Linked DNA regions of Parazoarcus communis. The protein of the gene in region 2 interacts with the protein of the main gene of each other region in a pairwise test. Links are inferred from orthologs where the notes say so. Each region holds a gene or a part of one and is shown on either strand. Other genes may lie near its edges. The genes, in order: ftsZ and rlmN.

Region 1 (11,159 bases), 150 kb from region 2 along the record:
CCGAGATTATCGAAGCCGACGCCCCCGACCTGCGACGCTACCGGCCGCGCGATGTTGTGCGCCAGTTCACCCGCTCGCTGCGCCGCGAGATGGATTTTTCCGCCGAGGGCCGCAGCGCCGAGCGCATCGCCGCCCGCTTCGCAGACCGCCCGGAGATCGTGCTGCCGCGCATCCACTGGCAATGGACCAGCGAACAGGTCAATGTGCAGGACTGCATCGAAGGCATTCCGGGGCGCAACCTCGCCGCAGTCGATGCCACAGGGCTTGACCGCAAGCTGCTCGCCTGCCGCGGTGCCAATGCGGTGCTGCAGATGATCCTGAAGGACGGCTTCTTCCACGCCGACCCGCACCCGGGCAATCTGTTCTACCTGCGGGGAAACCGCATCGCCTTCATCGACTTCGGCATGGTTGGCAGGCTCACCGAAGAGCGTCGCTACCAGGTCGCGCGCCTGCTGCACGGCCTCGTTCGCCACGAAGCCGCTGCCGTGGCCGACATCCTGATCGACTGGAGTGGCGGCATGGAGGGCGACAGCGCACCGCTGATGGACGAGATCGACGCCTTTGTCGATCAGTACCATGGCGTGCCGCTGAAAGCGCTCGATTTCAGCGCAATGCTCAGCGACCTGATCACCATCCTGCGCGATCACGAACTGGCCCTGCCCCCGGATCTCGCGCTGCTCGTGAAGACCTTCATCACCCTCGAAGGGCTCGGTCGCCAGCTCGACCCCGAGTTCGACATGGCAGGCGAGGCCAGCCCATTTCTGGAGCAGGTGCTGATCGCACATGCGGCACCGCTCGCGCTGGCCAGGCGCGGCTGGCGCACGCTCAACGGCGCCCTTGACCTGATTGCCGGGCTTCCTCAGGACCTGCGCCAACTGCTGCGGGCATCGCGCACCGGCCGGCTGAAGGTTCAGGTCGAGGTCGTTCCGCTCAAGCAGTTCGGTGAACGGCTGGACCGCGCAATCAGCCGTCTGGCACTGAGCATCGTGACCGCGGCACTGATCATCGGCTCGGCCATCATCCTGACGGTCGATAACGATGCCGCCCTGCCCGGCGGCCTCTCGTTTGGCTGGCTCGGCTTCGGCGCGGCCGTGCTGGGCGGTGTGTGGGTCCTGATCTCGATCTGGCGCAGCGGTGGCCGACACTGAGGCCTCGTCGTCGCAGTCCGACCGCGCCCCACCGCAGCACGCTCAGAACTCGACCTGCGCCCCGAGCTCCACCACCCGGTTGGGCGGAATGCCGAAATAATCGGCCGCACTGCCGGCATTGCGAAACAGCACAATGAACAGCTTCTCCCGCCATCCGGCCATGCCCGAACTTGCGCGCGATACGAGTTTCTCGTGCCCGAGGAAAAACGAGGTGCTCATCAGATCGAATTCGAGCCCCTGCTGAGCACTCAGCGCCAGCGCCGCCGGAATGTCCGGCTCCTCCTTGAAGCCGTAGCGCACCAGCACGCGCCAGAAGCCGTAATCGAGCTGCTCCACCTCCAGGCGCCGCTCATCGGGCACCCACGGCGTGTCCGCGGTTTCCACTTTCAACAGCACCACCCGCTCGTGCAGGACCTTGTTGTGATAGAGGTTGTGCAACAGGGTTCGTGGCACGCTCTCGAGCCAGTGCGTCAGAAACACGGCCGTCCCTGGCACCCTGGGCGGCGGGTCGTTGAACAGGGACGGAATGAAGATCTCCAGACGCATCGTATCCGCACGTGAGCGCTCCTCAAGCACGGCACGACCGCGCTTCCAGGTTCTGAGCACGACGAAGATCAGCGCGCCGATCAGCAGCGGAAACCATCCACCGGCGACGATCTTGACCGCGGTGGCGGAGAAGAATGCGATGTCGACCGTGATGAATACGCCAATGAAGGCGAGCGATGTCGCGACGTTCCATCGCCACAGGGCGCGCACGACGACGAAGGCCAGGATGGTGTCGATCAGCATCGTCAGCGTGACCGCGATGCCGTAGGCGGACGCCAGCGCACTCGACGAGCGGAAGCCAACCACGAGGGCGATCACCGCACCGAGCAGCATCCAGTTGATGCCCGGCACGTAGATCTGGCCGATCTCCCGCTCCGAGGTGTGCACCATCAGCATCCGAGGCGCGTAGCCAAGCTGTATCGCCTGCCGGGTGAGCGAGAACGCCCCCGAGATCACCGCCTGACTGGCAATGATCGTTGCCAGCGCAGACAGCGCCACCATCGGATACAGCAGCTGATCGGGCACCAGCAGAAAGAAGGGATTCCGGACGTTGTCGGGATGATCGAGAATCAGCGCTCCCTGCCCCAGATAGTTCAGGTACAGGGCGGGAAAGACGACAAAGAACCAGCTCAACTTTATCGGCCGGCGGCCGAAGTGCCCCATGTCGGCATACAGGGCCTCACCACCGGTAATCGCCAGCACGACCGCGCCCAGCGCGAGCCACGCGATCAGTGGCTGAGTGGCGAAGAAGTGCGCCGCCCACCACGGACTGATGGCGCCGAGAATCTCTGGATGCAGACGAATTCCGTTGATGCCGAGCACGGCCAGCACCGCAAACCAGCACAGCATGACCGGGCCGAAAATGGCCCCGACGCTGCCGGTTCCGCGGCGCTGCATCATGAACAGCCCAATCAGCAGGACGAGTGCGATCGGGAGCACGAAGGGGCGGAACGCCGGCGTGGCAATCTCCAGCCCCTCCACTGCGGAGAGCACTGAAATGGCCGGCGTGATCATGCCGTCGCCGTAGAACAGCGCGGCACCGAACACCCCGAGCACCGACAGCCACCATGCCTTGCGCCCCGGCTTCACCGCACGCAGCGCGAGCGAAGTCAGCGCCATGATGCCGCCCTCGCCATCGTTGTCGGCACGCATGATGAAAAGCACGTACTTCGCCGAGACCACCAGCATCAGCGCCCAGAACACGAGAGACAGAATGCCGTAGACGTTTTCGGGCGTCACCGGCACGGCATGTTCGCCGTTGAAGACTTCCTTCAACGTATAGAGCGGGCTGGTGCCGATGTCACCGTAGACGATGCCGATGGCCGACACTGCAAGACCGGCGATACCCGCTCTGGGCCCATGATTTGCAGTTACAGGAGGGTGACTCTGATCTTGTGCCGACACCGTCGATCTCCGCGCGCTGCGCAATAGGCTGCTGGGGCGTGCTGTCCCGGCCTGCACGGACCACGGCAGGCGCTTCATGCACCGCAGCATTCTGCACCAAGGCGGCGGCGAGTGCGAACGTGCGCGCCTGAAGTCTGCTCTCACGTCCGCCATGGGCGGCACGCCCATGAGACATGAAAAAACCGGACAGCGCGCTCGACGCGGTGTCCGGTTTGTGTGCTGCCGATCAGGGCAGGATCAGCTGCGGTAGTCGGCGTTGATCTTTACGTAGTCGTAGGAGAAATCGCAGGTCCACACCGTGGCAGCCGCATCACCGCGGGCGAGATCGATGCGCACGATCAGTTCCGCTTCTTTCATGATCCGGGTGCCGGCTTCTTCAACATAGCTCTCAGCCCGGCCACCGTGTTCGGCGACCAGCACGGACTCTTCCGTGTTGCCGAGCCAGACGCGAAGCCTGGAGACATCGAGGTCGTCGATGCCCGCATAACCGATCGCAGCTAGAATCCGCCCGAGGTTGGGATCGGACGCAAAGAACGCGGTCTTGACCAGCGGCGAGTGCCCCACCGCATAGGCTACCTTGCGGCACTCTTCACGGCTGGCGCCGCCTTCGACGACGATGCTCATGAACTTGGTCGCGCCCTCGCCGTCGCGAACGATGGCCTGCGCAAGCCGGATCGACACGTCGACGATTGCATCGCGCAGTGCCGCGAAATCCGCCGTACTGGCGTCGGTGATCTCTGCGTTACCGGCCTGCCCCGTCGCGATCACGATGAAGGAGTCGTTGGTCGAGGTATCACCATCGATGGTGATGCTGTTGAAGGACAGATCCGCCGCTTCACGCGTCACGGTCTCCAGCAGCGGCTGACTGATCGCAGCATCGCAGGCCAGAAAGCCGAGCATGGTCGCCATATTGGGCTTGATCATGCCCGCGCCCTTGCTGATGCCGGTGAGGGTAATGGTGCGCCCGCCCACGACAACCTGCTTTGAGATGCCCTTCGCCAGGGTGTCGGTGGTCATGATGGCGTGCGCGGCATCGAACCAGCCGTCTGCGCGAAGGTCGGCCACGGCCTTCGGCAGGCCTGCCACGAGGCGGTCAACCGGCAGCGGCTCGAGAATGACTCCGGTCGAAAACGGGAGCACCTGTTCCGCACCGATATCCAGCCGCGCCGCCACCGCTTCGCACGTCGTGCGCGCGTTGGCCAGGCCCGACTCGCCGGTACCGGCATTGGCCACACCGGTGTTGATCACCAATGCACGAATGTCGCCGAGCGGCAGATGCGTCTTGCACAGCTGGACCGGCGCTGCGCAGAAACGGTTCAGCGTGAACACGCCTGCAACACGGCTGCCCGGTGCAAGTTCGATCACGGTCAGGTCGCGCCGGTTGGCCTTGCGGATACCCGCTTCGGCAACACCCAGACGCACGCCGGCGACAGCGTTCAGCTCAGCCGGGTTCGGAGTCGTCAGATTTACAGCCATGGTGTTCTCCTGGACCGGCTCAGCTCAGCTTGCCGTGACAGTGTTTGTACTTCTTGCCCGATCCGCAGGGGCATGCATCGTTGCGCCCGACCTTGGGCCCGGCCGTGGCCGGCTGCGCGGCATCGCCGCCCGCAGCGGCCTTGCCCAGTGCCTCGTCGTAATCGGCGTGGTGATACTGCACGTTCTCGACGTCTGACTGCGGTTCGGCCTCATCGAGCTGCGATTCGGTACGAATCTGCACCGTCATCAGCAGCTTGCTGACATCGGCACGGACCGCATCGAGCAGGGTCTCGAACAGCTCGAACGCTTCGCGCTTGTATTCCTGCTTGGGGTTCTTCTGTGCGTAACCGCGCAGATGGATGCCCTGACGCAGGTGATCCAGCGCCGCAAGGTGCTCCCGCCAGTGGGTATCGAGGCTTTGCAGCATCACATTGCGCTCGAACTGCTGCCACGCCACCGGATCGACCGTCGCGGTCTTGGCGGCATAGGCGGCTTCAGCCGCTTCGAGAATGCGCTTCTGAATCGCATCGTCGTCCAGGCTCGGCTCGGCCTTGATCCACTCTGCCACGTCCAGCTTGAGCTGGAAGTCGGCCGCGAGTGCCTGCTCCAGTGCGGGCACGTCCCACTGCTCTTCCACGGTGTCCAGCGGCACGTAGAGGCGGAAGGTGTCATGCACAACGCCCTGGCGCATCGCGGTGATCGTGTCGGAGATGCTCTCGCTCTCGAGCAGCTCGTTGCGCTGCTGGTAGATCACCTTGCGCTGATCGTTGGAGACGTCGTCGTACTCGAGCAGCTGCTTGCGGATATCGAAGTTGCGCTGCTCGACCTTGCGCTGCGCAGACTCCAGCGAGCGGGTGACCATCGCATGCTCGATGGCCTCGCCTTCAGGCATCTTCAGGCGGACCATGATCGCGTTCAGGCGCTCGCCGGCGAAGATCTTCATCAGCGGATCTTCAAGCGAGAGGTAGAAACGGCTCGAACCCGGGTCGCCCTGACGGCCCGAACGGCCGCGCAGCTGATTGTCGATACGACGCGACTCGTGGCGCTCGGTACCGATGATGTGAAGACCGCCCGCGGCACAGACCTGCTCATGCACCTTCTGCCACTCCGCACGCAAGGTGGCGATGCGGCCCTCCTTCTCGCTTTCCGGAATGCTCTCGTCTTCACGCAGCAAGGACACCGGCTTCTCGATATTGCCACCCAGCACGATGTCGGTACCGCGACCGGCCATGTTGGTGGCAATCGTCACCACACCGGGACGGCCGGCCTGAGCGACGATCTGGGCTTCGCTGTCGTGCTGCTTGGCATTGAGCAGCTGATGCGCAATCTTGGCCTTGTTCAGCAGGCCGGACAGGTACTCGTTGGTCTCGATCGAGGTCGTACCCACCAGCACCGGTTGCCCGCGAGTGACGCAGCCTTCGATATCGGCGATCACCGCATCCCACTTTTCCTTGGCGGTGCGATAAACCTTGTCGTTCTCGTCGCGCCGTGCGGCCGGGCGATTGGTCGGAATGACGACCGTCTCGAGACCGTAGATGGAGTGGAATTCGAAGGCTTCGGTGTCGGCCGTACCCGTCATGCCGGCGAGCTTGCCGTACATGCGGAAGTAGTTCTGGAAGGTGATCGAGGCCAGGGTCTGGTTCTCGGCCTGGATGCGCGCGCCTTCCTTAGCCTCGACGGCCTGGTGCAGACCGTCGGACCAGCGCCGGCCCGCCATCAGGCGCCCGGTGAACTCGTCGACGATGACCACTTCGCCGTTCTGGACGACGTAGTGCTGATCCTTGTGATACAGCGCGTGGGCACGCAGCGAGGCGTAGAGATGGTGCACCAGCAGGATGTTGCCCGGCTCATAGAGGCCGCTGCCTTCCGGAAGCAGGCCCGTGCGCACCAGCAGCTGCTCGGCCGTCTCGTGCCCCTGCTCGGTCAACAGCACCTGATGGGCCTTGAGGTCGACCGTGTAGTCGCCCGGCACGGTCACATCGTCGCCTTCGCCTTCCTGCTTTTTCAGCAGCGGCGCAACCTGGTTCATCTTCAGGTACAGCTCGGTGTGATCTTCGGCCTGGCCGGAGATGATCAGCGGCGTGCGCGCTTCGTCGATGAGGATGGAGTCCACTTCGTCGACAATGGCGAAGTTCAGTTTGCGCTGAACACGTTCGCCGGTGTTGTACACCATGTTGTCGCGCAGGTAGTCGAACCCGAATTCGTTATTGGTGCCGTAGGTAATATCGGACGCATAGGCCGCCTGCTTTTCCTGGTGCGACATGCGCGACAGGTTGCAGCCAGTGGTCAGCCCGAGGAAACCGAAGATCCGGCCCATCCAGTCGGCGTCGCGGCTGGCCAGGTAATCGTTGACGGTGATGACGTGCACGCCCTTGTCGGCGAGCGCATTCAGGTAGGCCGGCAGCGTGGCGACCAGAGTCTTGCCCTCGCCGGTACGCATTTCGGCAATCCTGCCGTCGTGCAGCACCATGCCGCCAATGAGCTGCACGTCGAAGTGGCGCATGCCGTGCACCCGCTTGCCCGCTTCGCGCACCACGGCGAAAGCCTCGGGAAGCAGTGCGTCGAGCGTTTCGCCGTTTGCAACGCGCTGCCTGAACTCGGCAGTCTTGCCTTTGAGTGCTTCGTCCGAAAGCGCCGAGATCTCGGGCTCCAGAGCATTGATCCGACGAACGGTCTGCGAATACTGGCGGATCAGACGGTCGTTACGTGTACCGAATAATTTCTTGAGAAGGCCGGAGAACATGAGATGGGGTCGACGTCGATTCGGCAAAGCGGCGAGTTTATCATGTCGGACTGTCCTCCCATATTTCTCCCTCATTAAGCGACCCAAAACTCATGAGCAAGCTCCTGCAACGCTACCTTGGCGCCGGCAACGCACTTGCCCGCCTGCAGGACCATGCAGCCCGGCTGCGCCGCTTGCAGACCGTCCTCGACGGCGGCCTGCCCGCCCAGTTCGCAAAAGCCTGCAGCGTGGTCAATCTGAAGGATGACGTGCTGGTGATTGCCACCCGCGGCAGCGCCCTCGCAGTGCGACTCAAGCAGATGACCCCTTCCCTGATGGATCACTTCCTGCACGCGGGCTACCCGCTGCAGTCGATCAGGATCAAGGTATCCACACCCGAGGAGACCGTCGTGCAACGCGCACCGACCGTGCGCACGGTGTCGCCGGCGGCCAAGACTCAGTTGCGGGAATTTGCTGCGACGCTGCCCGAAGACTCACCGCTGCGCGATGCGCTCGAACGGCTTGCGCGCCTCAGCAGGGAAAGCTGACAGCGTCAGATCATCGGCGCCAGAAGGCGCTCGAGGGCAAACAGGGACAGAAAGACGAAGAGCACGACCAGGCCGGCACGAAAGATCTTCCATGCCCACTGCCGATAGCGGCGATTGCCGGTAAGCAGCCACAGCAGGATGGAGCCGGCGATCCCGAGCACCAGCAGCAAACCGACGATGCGCAGCACAAGCATCGCGGCGACTCAGCTCACCAGCGCGGCATCGGCAAACTGATGCACGACCGCCGCGGGTGCTGCGGCCACTTTTTCGAAGGTCACGATTTCCCACGCCGACGCGTCTTCGAGCAGAACGCGCAGCACCTGGTTGTTCAGTGCATGCCCGGCCTTGTGCGCCGAATAGGCCGCCAGCAGCGGATGACCACACAAATAGAGGTCGCCAATGGCGTCGAGGACCTTGTGCTTGACGAACTCGTCGGCGTAGCGCAGCCCTTCGGCATTGAGCACGCGGTACTCGTCCATCACGATGGCGTTGTCCAGGCTGCCGCCAAGTGCCAGGCCATTTGCCCGCATGAATTCGACATCCTGCATGAAACCGAAGGTACGCGCCCGCGCGACATCGCGAATGTAGGAATGCTCGGCAAAGTCGATATTCACCGAAGTCGACGTGCTGTCGATCGCCGGGTGGTTGAACACAATGGAGAATTGCAGCTTGAAGCCATCGTAGGGCTCGAGGCGCACCCATTTGTCGCCTTCGCGATACTCCACGGCCTTTTTCACCCGCATGAATTTCTTGGGTGCAGCCTGCTCCTCGATGCCTGCCGACTGCAGCAGGAACACGAAAGGCCCCGAACTGCCATCGAGAATCGGAATCTCGGGCGCATCGACATCGACATGCAGGTTATCGATTCCGAGGCCGGCCAGCGCCGACATCAGGTGTTCGACCGTACCCACTTTCTCGCCGCCCTGCTCCAGCCCGGAACACATCCGGGTGTCGCACACGGCATAGGGATCGGCAGGCAGATCGAGCGGCGGGTTCAGATCGACGCGATGAAAGACGATACCGGTGTCCGGCGCTGCAGGGCGCAGCACCAGATTGACCTTGCGTCCGCCGTGGAGGCCGACGCCGGTTGCCTTGACGATCGATTTGAGAGTTCGCTGCCTGATCATGTATTTCATTCCCGTTTCACACCCGCAGTTTAGCACGCCCCAAAATCTTAGTTGCAGTGCACCAAAAGAGACGGGCACCCGCGCCCGAACCGGAGGCGGCGGTTCGCGCGTGAGTGCCCGTGCGGGCCCGCAGGAAGCGGGATCAGTCTGCCTGGCGACGCAGGAAGGCCGGGATGTCGTAGGTGCCGACACCGTTGTTGCTCATCGCATCAACGGTCGTACGACGGCCACTGCGCATCACGGCTGGTACGTCGAGATTGTTCATGTCGACACCGCTGGACGGGCCATACGTACCCGTACCCTGCACCACCTGCATCACCGGCTGACGTGCGGTAGCACGCGGCGTACCAAGACCGGTGGCGACCACGGTAATGCGGATGCGGTCTTCCATGGTCTCTTCGAACACGGTTCCGTACTTGACGAAGGCTTCCGGCGCGGCAAAGGCCTGGACCGTTTTCACCGCATCGCGCACTTCGGACATCTTGAGCGACTTGCTGGCGGTGATGTTGATCAGCACGCAACGCGCACCCGACAGCTCCGTACCTTCAAGCAGCGGCGACACGGCAGCCTGTTCGGCCGCAATTCGCGCACGATCCATCCCGGCGGCTTCTGCGGAACCCATCATCGCACGGCCCATCTCGGCCATCGCGGTGCGTACGTCCTGGAAGTCGACGTTGACCAGGCCAGGCACGTTGATGATCTCGGCGATACCGCCAACAGCCGAACGCAGCACGTTGTCAGCCGAGCGGAAGCACTCTTCGAAGCCGGCGTCGTCACCGAAGACGTCGAGCAGCTTGTCGTTGAGTACGACGATCAGCGAATCCACATGGCGGGTCAGCTCCTCGACACCGCTCTCGGCCACGCGAATGCGGTTTTCGAAATCGAAGGGTTTGGTCACCACGGCAACGGCCAGGATGCCCATTTCCTTGGCGATCTCAGCCACGACAGGCGCAGCGCCGGTACCCGTACCACCACCCATGCCGCCAGTGATGAAGCACATGTGCGCACCTTCCAGTGCGGCGGCGATTGCTTCACGCGATTCCTGTGCGGCAGCGCGCCCGGCTTCAGGCTTGGATCCTGCGCCCAGACCGGTGACACCGAGCTGGATCTTGGTCGGTGCCAAACAGCGCGACAGCGCCTGCGCATCGGTGTTTGCGGAGATGAAATCCACCCCCTTCACACCTTCACGGATCATGTGGTCGACCGCGTTACCGCCAGCGCCACCCACACCGACCACCTTGATGATCGTCCCAACCGGCTCTTTCTCAATGATTTCAAACATTTGCCTCGCCTCCTTGATAAACGGCCCTGCTGCACTCAGAACGTCCGTTTAACCCGCATTTAGTATTAACCGTAAAGTGTAATACTAAATCTAGGTATCAAAACAGACACTCATTCAAAATGACTGACTGCACCTGCAGCCGGTCAGAAATTCCGCTCGAACCATGACTTCATGCGTCCGAAAAACTGTTTCACGCCGCGCGTATCGCGCGCCTGCAAACCTCTCCTGCGCTGCGCTGCGCCTTCGATTACCAGCCCCATCGCAGCTGCATAACGTGGCTGACACACCACGTCCGCCAGACCGCCGTCGTACTGCGGCGCGCCGACCCTCACCGGCATGTGGAATACATCCTCGCCCAGCTCGACCATGCCATCCATGACGGCCGAACCACCGGTGAGGACGATGCCCGACGACAGCAGCTCTTCGTAGCCGCTGCGGCGCAGCTCTGCCTGCACGAGTTCGAAGAGTTCGGACACCCGGGGCTCGATCACGTCTGCCAGACGCTGACGCGACAGCGGGCGCGGCGGACGATCACCCACACCGGGCACTTCGATCATTTCCTCCGGGTCAGCGAGGGTGTGCATCGCCACCCCGTGGCGGATCTTGATTTCCTCGGCCTCCGAAGTCGGCGTACGCAGCGCCATTGCGATGTCGTTGGTGATCTGGTCGCCCGCGACGGGAATCACCGCCGTATGGCGGATCGCACCCTGGGTAAATACGGCGATGTCGGTCGTACCACCGCCGATATCGACCATGCACACGCCGAGTTCCTTCTCATCCTCGGTCAGCACCGCGTAGCTCGACGCCAGGGGCTGCAGGATGAGGTCCATGACCTCGAGCCCACAGCGACGTACGCACTTGACGACGTTCTGCGCGGCGGACACGGCACCGGTGACGATATGCACC
Region 2 (11,094 bases):
AAAGGCCGCCGGCTATTTTTTGATCGTGATGGGCGACATCGTGGTCGCCAATATCGAGGTCGCGCGCCTGATCGTGTTTGCCAAGGTGTCGTCACTGCGGCCGCGCTGGATCTCTGTGCCCTTGGAGCTGACCCAGCCGGAGGCGATCACGCTGCTGGCCGGCACCGTCACGATGACGCCAGGTACCGTCAGTTGCGACTTGTCCGCAGATGGTCGCCACCTTCTGGTTCATTGTCTGGACGAACCTGATCCGGACGCTGCCGTGCAGCGTATCAAGACGCGCTATGAGGCGCGGCTGTTGGAGATATTCGAATGATCGAGCATGCCTTGACCTTTGCGTTCGGTGCAATTTCGCTCGCGCTGCTGATGAACCTTTGGTCGGTCGTGCGCGGACCCAGCATTCTGGACCGCGTGCTGGTGGTCGACACCATGGTGATCAACGTCATCGCCCTGATCATTCTGTATGGCATCAGTGAAACGACCCCGGTGTATTTCGAGGCGGCGCTGATCTTTGCCATGTACGGCTTCGTATCCACGGTTGCCTACGCCAAGTTCGTCTTGCGCGGCAACATCATCGAATAAGGAGTGACAGCGAGATGCCCATTTTGGCTGAAGTCGTTATTTCTGCGCTGATCGTCATCGGCGCAGTGTTTCTGCTTGTGGGGTCGTGGGGCATGATTCGCATGCCTGAACTGATGACCCGTCTGCATGCGCCGACCAAGGCCACCACGCTTGGTGTGGGCGGCGCCCTGCTGGCATCGATCGCTTATTTTCTGGCTGCAGAGGGGCGTTTTTCGGTACACGAGTTGCTGATTTCGATGTTCCTTTTTCTGTCTGCACCGATTACCGCTCATTTTCTGGCCAAGGCACACATGCATAGCCGGCTGAGTGCTGCCCTGTTGCCGAAACCTGAGGGCAAGGGCTGGAGCACCTACGACAAGTCCGATGCAGCGGAATCCGCTGACGCGTCCGCGCGAGAGCCCTCCTGAGTCAATCCCCGGTTGCCGGAGGTGTGCTGCGCCCTGCCTGGTGATCGGCCAGGGCGTCCCCAAGCGGGCCAGACTTTGGTTTGTGGCCAGCACGGTGGGCAGACCTGGAGACGGCATGTGCTGCCAGTGGCGCAGTGGCAAGCAGCACCAGTACCGCGAACACTGCCTCGAGCGCCATCTCTCCGCTGCTGGCTGCCGCGACGCCCACGAGTACCAGGGCGGCCCCCAGTGATCCCGCCTTGCTTGCAGAATGCATGCGGCTGTAGCAGTCGGGAAGCCTCACCAGGCCAATCGCGCCGATCAGGCAAAGCAGCGCGCCGGCCAGGATGAGGCCGCTCGCCAGAATGCCGAGCAGTGTCTGAGTCATTGGTCGCGCTCCTCCTTGATCGATGCTGCTGGTGGCGACTCGGCTTCGCGTGTCCTGAACATCAGCATGAAGGCAGTGGTGCTGATGAAGGACACCAGCGCCAGAACGACGGCGGCGTCAAGTATTACCGTCTGGCGCGAGTGGAGCGCGAACAGCCCAAGCGCGGCGGTGCCGAGCAGGGTCAGCGCATCGATTGCCACCACGCGGTCGGGGCCGGTAGGGCCTCGCAGCAGGCGTGCCAGTATCAGCGCAGCGCTGACGCCCTGCAGGGCGAATGCGAGTGGAATCACCCAGGCTGCACCGGCCAGCTCAAAGCTCATGCTCCATCCTCCGTCGTTGATCCCGCATCGATCCATCTCAGCAGCCGGAATTCGATCCTGCGCACGCCTCGCTCGACCGCGTCCTGCGAATCGGCGTCGAGCGCATGTACGTACATGAGCTGGCTGTCGCGGTCGTAGTCGAGCGCAAGGGTGCCGGGCGTCAGGGTCAGCAATGCGCCTATCAGTGTGGCGATGCCGTCGTCAGCACGCTTCAGTCTGATCGCCACCACGGCTGGCCTGGTGTTCATCCTTCGGCGCAATACAAGGCGAGCAACATCGAAACTGGCCTTGAATATCTCGCCGATGAACCAGACGACGAAACGGACGCCGTACTCGACTCGAAGAGCGTAACGACGGATGCCAAAGAGGTCGCCGGAGAGTCGCAGTACGCCGAACACGATCATGAAGGTGGCCAGTACCCCGAGCGGGCTCAGCATGTCGGCGAAGGCTGCCAGCCCGAAGGCGAGGGCAAGGTGAAGAAGCGCCATGATCACCTCCCTGGCGCGCCGAGCACGGCGCTGATGTAGTGTGCGGGGTGGGCAAGTTGTTCTGCGGCGGCGCTGGCGAAGTCCATCACCGGTCCCGCGCCGATGCCGATACCGACCGTGATCGCAGCCAGGCCACCCGTTGCCCACCATGCCGGCGCCTGTCCGCTAAGCGCGCGGCTGCCTGCCGCGCCCAGCGGATGTGCCTTGAGGAAGGCCTCGTTCCAGATCTTGCTCATCGACAACAGGGTGAAGATGCCCGTCAGCAGCGCGATGCCAACCGCGATCCAGACGCCGGTTTCGAGACCCGCCCGCACCAGGACGAACTTTGCCCAGAAGCCCGACAGCGGCGGAATACCTGCTAGCGAGAGTGCGGGGATGGCAAACATCAGAGCCAGCCATGGTGCGCGGGCATAGAGCCCGCCCATTGCAGGGAGGCGTTCGGAGCCTGTCATGCGCGCGGCGATGCCGCCGATGAAGAACAGGTTTGCCTTCACGACGATGTGATGGATCAGGTAAAACACCGCGCCGGCCAGCGCCAACGGTGTAGCCAGCGCCAGGCCGAGCACCATGTAGCCGACCTGGCTGACGATGTGAAAGGAAAGGATGCGCCTGACCTCGGTCTGGGCCGCAGCGCCGAGCACTCCGATCAGCATGGTTGCACATGCCACCCACAGCAGCACCTCATGCACCAGCCCGGCGTCCGGCCACAACAGGGTGACCAGCCGAATCAGCGCATACACGCCGACCTTGGTCAGCAGCCCGGCAAAGAGCGCCGATACCGGCGTCCACGCAACATGGTAGGACGCGGGCAACCAGCCGAAGACCGGAAACAGCGCGGCCTTGATGGAAAAAGCGAGCAGCATCAGCACCAAGGGCGCCTGCACGCCTGGTGGGGTGTCGCCCGCCGCGAACAATGCCGCCAGTTCGGCCATGTTGAGGGTGCCGGCGCTGCCATATACAAGGCCGGCAGCGAGCAGGAACATCAGGGTGGCGATCAGGTTGAGAACCACGTAGACCACGGTGCCCGCCAATCGACGTCTGTCACCACCCAGGGCGATCAGCGCAAACGAGCCGACCAACAGCACCTCAAACCAGACGTAAAGGTTGAACACATCTCCGGTAATGAAGGCGCCGCAGACACCGACCAGCAGGCCATGTGTCAGCAGGTGAAAGTCACGGCCGCGTGCAGGGTCGGTGTCATGAGCCAGCGAATAGAGCACGGTGGCCGTCGCGATCACCCCGGTGATCGCAACCATCGCTGCCGACAGTCGGTCCACCACCAGCGTGATGCCATAAGGGGCTGCCCAGCCGCCCATCTGACTGACCAGGATGTCGCCCCGGCCGGCGTATGTGACCAGTGCCAGTCCGACCGCCATCAGTCCGGCCGCACCGAGCAGACTCAGCCCGGCGCAGGCGCGGTGGTTGCCACGGGTCAGCAGACAGGCGATCAGCGTGCCCAGCGGCAGGAGCAGGGGGGCAACAAGGAGCAGGTGAGGAGACGGGTTCATCGCGACGCCTTCTCGTCCAGGTCGGGCGAGGGGGCTTCGGCGACCTCGGTAACGCGGTCAGTCGCGGTGCTGCCATGCAGCTCCCAGGTGCGCCGCAGCACTGCGAGGGCGAAGACAAAGAGGGCAAAGCCGATGACGATCGCGGTCAGCACCAGGGCCTGGGGCAGCGGATTGGCGGCCAGTTCGGGCACGCCGTTGGAAGAGACAAAAGCTGCGGTACGGTTGCCAAGCCGGCCTGCGGTCAGCACGGCAATATTGATGCTGTTGCCGAGCAGCACGATACCCAGGACGACCCGGACCAGATTGCGGTCGAGCAACAGCCACACACCAATGGCGGCGAGCAGGCCGGCGGTGATCGCAGCGACGATTTCCATCTCAAACCTCCTTTTCCATCAGTCTGAACAGCATGTGGGTGACTGCGCCGAATACCGTGAGGAATACGCCGACATCGAACAGCAGCGGACTGCCCAGAGGAAGTCCGCCCGGGAACAGCCAGGCGCTGCCAAGGAAGGGCCGGCCGTCGGCGAGACCGAACAGGCCGGCGCCCGCGGCAAGCGCCAGGCCGGATCCGGTGATGACGCTGGGCTGAACGTGCAGCAGGCGGCGCGTGCAACCGACCCCGTAACCCAGGGCGAGGAGGACGGCGGCACAGACGGCAACCAGACCGCCGATGAAGCCGCCGCCGGGCAGGTTGTGGCCGCGCCACAGCAGCACGAGTGAAATCAGCAGCAGCAGGCCCGCGAGCGGGCGCAGTCCCTGGCGCAGCATCACGCTGCCGAACTCCGGGTTGCCCTCGTCGCCGCCGCGCTGCACATCGTTGTCAGGGCGCAGCAGCAGTGCGGCAGCCAGCGCAGCGAGCGCAACCACGAGGATTTCACCCAGCGTGTCGAAGGCGCGAAAATCGACCAGGATGACGTTTACGACGTTGGCGCCGTGACCACTTGGCAGGCTGTTTGCAAGGTACCAGGCGGCAAGGCCTTCGGGCAGTGGCTGGCTGATGGCGGTCAGGATGACCAGCGTCACTGCGATGCCGAAGCCTGCGGCGACGATCAGGTGCAGGCGGCGGCGCCGTGAATTGCGCCAGCCGATGATCTGCACTGCTGGCAGACCGTTCAGCACCAGCGCCAGAAAAATCACGGTCAGTGTTTCCACCATGATCTGGGTGATCGCAACGTCCGGCGCGCCAACCGCCAGAAAGAACAGTCCGATACCCAGCCCGCTGGCGCCGAGCGCAGTGATCAGCGCGATGCGGTCGCGCATCACCGCGGCGCCTGCTGCGCCGAGCGCTGCCAGCAGGCAGCCGGCAGTCGCCAGCCAGGACAGTTCGCTTGTGGCAGGCAGGCGCGCACCGTGGTCGCTGGCGAGCACGGTGCCGAGCAGGGCGAACACTGCAGTCACCAAGGCCAGAAGTGCAATGTGTTGACGCAATGAACCATGCTGGAAGCGGTCGGCGACTTTTCCGGCGATGATGAAAATGCGCTTCAGCAGGCGATCCCACAGCAGATCGCCACTGATCAGCCACACACGTCGCCAGCGCGCCAGCCAGTGACGAACCAGGCGACGCTGCAGATAGATGAAGGCGCCGAGGGAGACCGTGATCACGCTGGCGACGACCGCCGGGGTGATACCGCCCCACAAGTACAGCTTGACCGGAACCGCGTCGCGGGCCACCGCCTGTACTGCACTGTCGATCAGCCACACCTCTGCGATACCGTTGAAGGCGCCGAGCAGGAAACCGCCAACCGCCAGCAGCATCGGGCCCAGCCACATCAGCAGGCTGACCTCGTGCGGGGCGCGAGGATAAGCGCCCTGGCGGCCAAGGAAGGTGCGGATGAACACCAGGCCCGCGGCGGCCAGCAGCAGCGCATTGCTGACAATCATCACTGCTGTGCTTGCCCAGCCCAGCGGGCCCATCTCGATCAACCCGGTGTATTTGAACTCTTTTGCGATGAAGCCGAAAAAGGGCGGCAGGCCGGCGTTGGAGAAGGCGGCCAGTGCGACCGCGGCGCCGGTCAGCGGCATGAACCTGATCAGTCCGCCCAGGCGCCCCAGTTCGCGGGTGCCCGTTGCATGGTCGACGGCACCGACCGCCATGAACAGGGCCCCCTTGTAAAGCGAATGCGCCAGCAGGTAGATGGCGAATGCCTGAAGGCCGTAGGTGGTATTGGTGCCGATCAGCATGGTGAGCTGACCGAGGACCGTGACCGTGGTGTAGGCGAGGATGCGCTTGAGGTCGGTCTGGCGCAGCGCAAGTACGGCACCGACGATGGAGGTGGCAGCGCCGACCACGACCAGGATGGTGCCCCAGCCGTCCTCGCCGCCCATCACCGGGTTCAGTCGTGCGAGCAGATACACGCCTGCTTTGACCATGGTGGCTGAATGCAGGTAGGCAGAAACGGGTGTCGGCGCCTCCATCGCGTTCGGAAGCCACAGGTGGAAGGGGACTTGAGCGGATTTGGTGAAACAGCCCAGCAACACCAGCACCAGGATGGCCGGGTAGAACGCATGCCCCTCGATCGCCGCCGCCGACAGGGCCGAGAACTGCCAGGCGTCTGCTGCGAGGCCGAGCAGGATCAATCCGGCGAGCAGCGCGAGCCCTCCGCCGCCGGTAATCAGCAGCGCCTGCAGCGCGGCGCGGCGAGAGGCTGCACGTTCGTGCTGAAAGCTGATCAGCAGGTAGGAGCTGACGCTGGTGAGCTCCCAGAACACGAACATCGCGATCAGGTCGTCGGCCAGCACCAGGCCGAGCATGGCCGCCATGAACGCAAGCAGGAAAGCGTAGAAGCGGCCGAGGTGATGGTGGTCGGACAGGTAGCTGCCAGCATAAAGAACAATCAGCGTGCCGATCCCGGTTACCAGCAGGCCGAACAGCATCGACAGGCCATCGAGACGGAAGGACAGGGTGACGTCGAGCGCAGGGATCCAGGCGACGGATGCGAGCACGGAATTGCCGCTGGAGACTGCCGCGATCTGGCTCAGCAGCCAGCCGAATCCGTAAAGCGGCGCAAGCGCCAGCAGCCAGCCGGCGCGCGTGCCAAGCACCTTGCCCAGCCAGGGGGCAAGAAGCGCAGTCAGACCGATCAGGGCAAGCGCGGTGAGCATTGAGGCTCCATGAGTGGGCAGTCTTCTGCATCGGGCGCGACGTCGTCGGTGGGCCGCAGGTCACGCCGTTGATTGTAGTGTTGGTGAATGACCCAAGACGATCGCGAGAGGTTCCCGCTATCGGGAGGGATGTGTCACCGGGCCTTTGGGCAGGCGTCACATCTGCTTGCAGTGTGGGCGGGCTCTCATGCGGCGGTTCCGCAAAACCTGCTAAAATGCGAGGCTTTTTTCAACATAGACCGGAGCTGTCCCCATGGCCATCGAACGCACCCTTTCCATTATCAAGCCCGACGCAGTTGCCAAGAACGTGATCGGCCAGATTTACGCCCGCTTCGAAGAAGCTGGCCTGAAGATTGTCGCAGCAAAGATGGTTCACCTGTCCGAGCTCGAAGCCGGCCAGTTCTACGCTGTCCACAAAGAGCGTCCTTTCTTCAAGGATCTGGTGTCCTTCATGGTTTCCGGCCCGGTGATGATCCAGGCCCTGGAAGGCGAGAACGCCATTGCCAAGAACCGTGAGCTGATGGGCGCCACCGACCCGAAGAAGGCCGACAAGGGCACCATCCGTGCAGATTTCGCCGATTCGATCGACGCCAATGCCGTGCACGGTTCCGACGCTCCGGAAACGGCTGCGAACGAAATCGCCTTCTTCTTCCCGGGCATGAACGTTTACTCCCGCTAAGCGGTCCATGCCTGTGGCCCGCTTCGCCCGCTTCGCGGTGATGCACCGCGAACCGCGCGGGCGGGCCGTTTGCATTGGAGGTAATGATGAATAAGCCGGTCAATCTGCTCGATTTCGATGTCGATGGTCTCGTCGCCTGGTTTGCCGGGATGGGCGAGAAGCCGTTTCGCGCGCGGCAGGTGATGCGCTGGATGCATCACGAAGGCTGCGACGACTTCGATGCGATGACCGATGTGGCGAAATCGCTGCGGGCCAAGCTCAAGGATGTAGCCTTGATCCAGCCGCCAGTGCCGGTGCGCGATTCGGTGTCGACCGACGGTACGCGCAAGTGGTTGCTTGATGTCGGTAACGCCAATGCGGTGGAGACGGTGTTCATTCCCGAAACCAGCCGCGGCACGTTGTGCATTTCCTCGCAGGCAGGCTGTGCGCTCGATTGCGCCTTCTGCTCCACGGGCAAGCAGGGCTTCAACCGCAACCTGAGCGCGGCCGAGATCATCGGTCAGCTGTGGCTTGCAAACAAGTTGCTCGGGGCTGCGCGCGACGAAGCGGCCGACCTCGAGTCGGGCGAGAAGGACAATGGCCGCATCATCAGCAACGTGGTGATGATGGGCATGGGCGAACCGCTCGCCAATTTCGATAACGTGGTGACTGCACTGCGCCTGATGCTCGACGACCATGCCTACGGCCTCTCGCGCAGGCGGGTGACGGTGTCGACCTCGGGTATCGTGCCCGCAATGGACCGCTTGCGCGACGAGTGTCCCGTTGCGCTAGCGGTGTCGCTGCACGCATCCAATGACGCGCTGCGCGACCGTCTGGTGCCGATCAACCAGAAGTATCCTCTGCGCGAGCTGATGGCGGCTTGCGTGCGCTATCTCGACCGTGCGCCGCGCGACTTCGTCACCTTCGAGTACGTGATGCTCGACGGCGTGAATGACAGTGATGCGCATGCACATGAACTTGTTGCGCTGGTGCGTGACGTGCCATGCAAGTTCAACCTGATTCCCTTCAATCCCTTCCCCAATTCGGGTTTTCTGCGCTCCCCGGCGGACCGCATTCGGCGCTTTGCAGGTATCCTGATCGATGCCGGTATCGTGACCACCACGCGCAAGACGCGCGGTGACGATGTCGATGCTGCCTGCGGCCAGTTGGCCGGTCAGGTTCAGGACAAAACCCGGCGCACAGTGGTGCGCCTGAAGCAGTCGACGGAGGTTCGCTGATGACGGTCAGGATGTTGCCGCTGGTATTGCTGGTTTCGGCGCTGGGGCTCGGGGGCTGCGTCACGGCGCCGACTTCCGGCGTCAGTGGCGATGCGGTCGGGGTGTCGCGTCCGATGTCGGATGTTCAGCCGGCTGCCGGGCCTGATGCCCGAGCTCGCGTACATGTGGATCTCGGTCAAGCCTATTTCGAGATCGGGCGCTATGATGTCGCGCTCGACGAGGGCAGGCTCGCTCTGGCTGAAAGCCCGGCTTATGCGCCCGCCTTTCATCTCATGGGGCTGACCTACATGATGATCGACGAGAACGGCTCGGCTGGAGAGTACTTTTCCCGGGCCCTCAATGCCGCGCCAGGCGACCCCGACTTCAACAACAGCTATGGCTGGTTTCTTTGCCTGCAGGGGCGTGAGGCCGAAGGGATGGAGCGATTTGCCCGCGCTGCCCGCAATCCGTACTACCGTTATCCGACGCGTCCGTACACCAATGCAGGCCTGTGCCAGCTGCGGCTGAACAAGGACGCGGAGGCGGAGCAGCAGTTCATGCTTGCGATCCAGGCTGATCCGGCCAATGCCGAGGCGCTCTATCAGCTGGCTGCCATTGCCTATCGGCGTGGCAATTATCAGGCTGCGCACGAGCAGCTCAACCGGTTGCACCAGCAACTCAGGTCGAGCGCTGCATCGGTCTGGCTCGGTTTGCGCACCGCGCGCAAGCTTGGCGAGCGCAATGCAGAGGCCAGTTATGCCGAGCAGTTGCGTAGCCGTTTTGCCGACTCCGCTGAACATGTCTTGATGATGCAAGGGAAGTACGAGTGAGTAGCACGCAGTCCGATGCCGTCACGATGACGGAAACCGCACAGACGCCTGCCGGCACCATGCTGCGCAAGGCGCGTGAAGTGCGCGGCGAGTCGCTTGAAGAGGTCGCTCAGGCATTGAAGCTTTCAATGCGGCAGTTGGTTGCGATCGAGAGCGGACACTACGAGATCCTGCCAGGGCCGGCATTCGTGCGCGGATTCGTGCGCAACTACGCCCGGCATCTGGGGCTGGACCCGGAGGCGGTGCTGGCCGCAGTGGGCGCCGAAGCGTCTGCCGCCGTTGACCTGACGCCGGTTTCGAATGCCGAAGGCGACATGCCAGCCAATCGCGGGTTCAAGTTCAATGTCGTGCCGGCGGCGGTGGTTGCAGGCCTGCTGCTGGTGCTGATTTCGGCCGGCGGGTATTTCGGCTGGTTCGAGACGCCGACGCAGTCCGATGTTGAAGTCATCGAGCCTGGCATGGCGCCCATGACGCAGAGCGAGGCTGAAGAGGTGCTGGCTTCGTCGGCGCCCGTCGCGGTCGAGGTCGATCCACCGCTTGCCGAGCCTGCAGCCACCGTTGCACCTGTGCCTGAATCCGCAACGCCTTTGGCGTCTGGTGCCCTGGCTGTGCCGGTGGCACCGCCTGCTGCAGCGCCTGCGGTGTCTGCTGCTGCTCCGCTTGTACCGGTCGATGCCGCTGCGCCTGCAGCCGATGTGCCGCCGCCCTTGCGCTTCGTTTTTTCCGGTGAATCCTGGGTCGAAGTGAAGGACGCCTCCGGCGCGATCCTGTTCTCGGGCATCGGGGTCTCCGGAAGCTCGCGGACGGTTCAGGGGGCGCCGCCGTTTGCGCTCGTGATCGGCAATGCGCGCAGCGTCCGGCTCGAATTCAACGGAAAACCGGTCGACCTCGTGCCTCACACCAAGGTTTCGGTCGCCCGTCTCACGGTTCAATGACATGACGCAATCCAGTTTGATTTCCGCACCCTCTCCACGCCGCAATACGCGCCTGGTCCGTATCGGGCAGGTTGCCGTGGGCGCAGGGGCGCCGGTGGTGGTGCAGTCGATGACCAACACCGACACCGCCGACATTCTCGGTACGGCGATGCAGGTGGCCGAACTCGCCCGCGCGGGCTCCGAGATGGTCCGCATTACGGTGAATAACGAAGAGGCGGCGCGGGCGGTACCGCATATCCGTGACCGTCTGCTGGCACTGAACATGGATGTGCCGCTGGTGGGCGATTTCCACTACAACGGGCATACGCTGCTTTCGAAGTACCCTGCCTGCGCCGAGGCGCTGGCCAAGCTGCGCATCAACCCCGGCAACGTCGGTGCGGGCAGCAAGCGCGATCCGCAGTTCGCTGCCATCGTCGAGATTGCGTGCAAGTACGACAAGCCGGTGCGTATCGGCGTCAACTGGGGCAGTCTCGACCAGTCGGTGCTGGCGCGGATCATGGACGAGAACGCGACGCGTGCCGAACCGCGCGACGCCGGCGCGGTCATGCGCGAGGCGCTCGTGGTGTCTGCGCTCGAATCTGCCGCCAAGGCCGAGGAGTATGGGCTGGCCGGGGATCGCATCATTCTGTCGGCCAAGGTGTCGAGCGTGCAGGACCTGATTGCGGTGTACCGTGACATGG

Evidence for each region.
Region 1: the proteins of rlmN (region 2) and ftsZ interact in binary tests that used the Escherichia coli proteins (3 or more experiments, as listed by UniProt). The link is inferred for Parazoarcus communis from one-to-one orthologs.

Annotation. Positions count from the first base shown.
Region 1 is NZ_CP022188.1:2,214,731-2,225,889, reverse strand. The notes cover bases 8,184-11,159. They hold ftsZ (cell division protein FtsZ), read right to left. Parts: upstream 10,254-11,159; coding sequence 9,114-10,253; downstream 8,184-9,113. Other genes in these bases: ftsA (cell division protein FtsA), read right to left, coding at 10,397-11,159; lpxC (UDP-3-O-acyl-N-acetylglucosamine deacetylase), read right to left, coding at 8,184-8,971. Also shown: CEW87_RS10180 (ABC1 kinase family protein), read left to right, coding at 1-1,148; CEW87_RS10175 (potassium transporter Kup), read right to left, coding at 1,191-3,176; bifunctional glutamate N-acetyltransferase/amino-acid acetyltransferase ArgJ, read right to left, coding at 3,336-4,574; preprotein translocase subunit SecA, read right to left, coding at 4,594-7,317; CEW87_RS10160 (DciA family protein), read left to right, coding at 7,410-7,844; CEW87_RS10155 (hypothetical protein), read right to left, coding at 7,850-8,038; more of lpxC, read right to left, coding at 8,048-8,183. UniProt on the Escherichia coli protein: Essential cell division protein that forms a contractile ring structure (Z ring) at the future cell division site. The regulation of the ring assembly controls the timing and the location of cell division.
Region 2 is NZ_CP022188.1:2,357,502-2,368,595, forward strand. What follows is about bases 6,694-9,604. They hold rlmN (23S rRNA (adenine(2503)-C(2))-methyltransferase RlmN), read left to right. Parts: upstream 6,694-7,539; coding sequence 7,540-8,670; downstream 8,671-9,604. Other genes in these bases: mbhE (hydrogen gas-evolving membrane-bound hydrogenase subunit E), read right to left, coding at 6,694-6,774; ndk (nucleoside-diphosphate kinase), read left to right, coding at 7,028-7,453; pilW (type IV pilus biogenesis/stability protein PilW), read left to right, coding at 8,670-9,479; CEW87_RS10800 (RodZ domain-containing protein), read left to right, coding at 9,476-9,604. In the rest of the region: CEW87_RS10740 (Na+/H+ antiporter subunit E), read left to right, coding at 1-316; CEW87_RS10745 (K+/H+ antiporter subunit F), read left to right, coding at 313-582; CEW87_RS10750 (Na+/H+ antiporter subunit G), read left to right, coding at 597-989; mnhG (monovalent cation/H(+) antiporter subunit G), read right to left, coding at 991-1,356; CEW87_RS10760 (monovalent cation/H+ antiporter complex subunit F), read right to left, coding at 1,353-1,676; CEW87_RS10765 (Na+/H+ antiporter subunit E), read right to left, coding at 1,673-2,164; CEW87_RS10770 (proton-conducting transporter membrane subunit), read right to left, coding at 2,167-3,672; CEW87_RS10775 (sodium:proton antiporter), read right to left, coding at 3,669-4,046; more of mbhE, read right to left, coding at 4,048-6,693; more of CEW87_RS10800, read left to right, coding at 9,605-10,414; ispG (flavodoxin-dependent (E)-4-hydroxy-3-methylbut-2-enyl-diphosphate synthase), read left to right, coding at 10,416-11,094.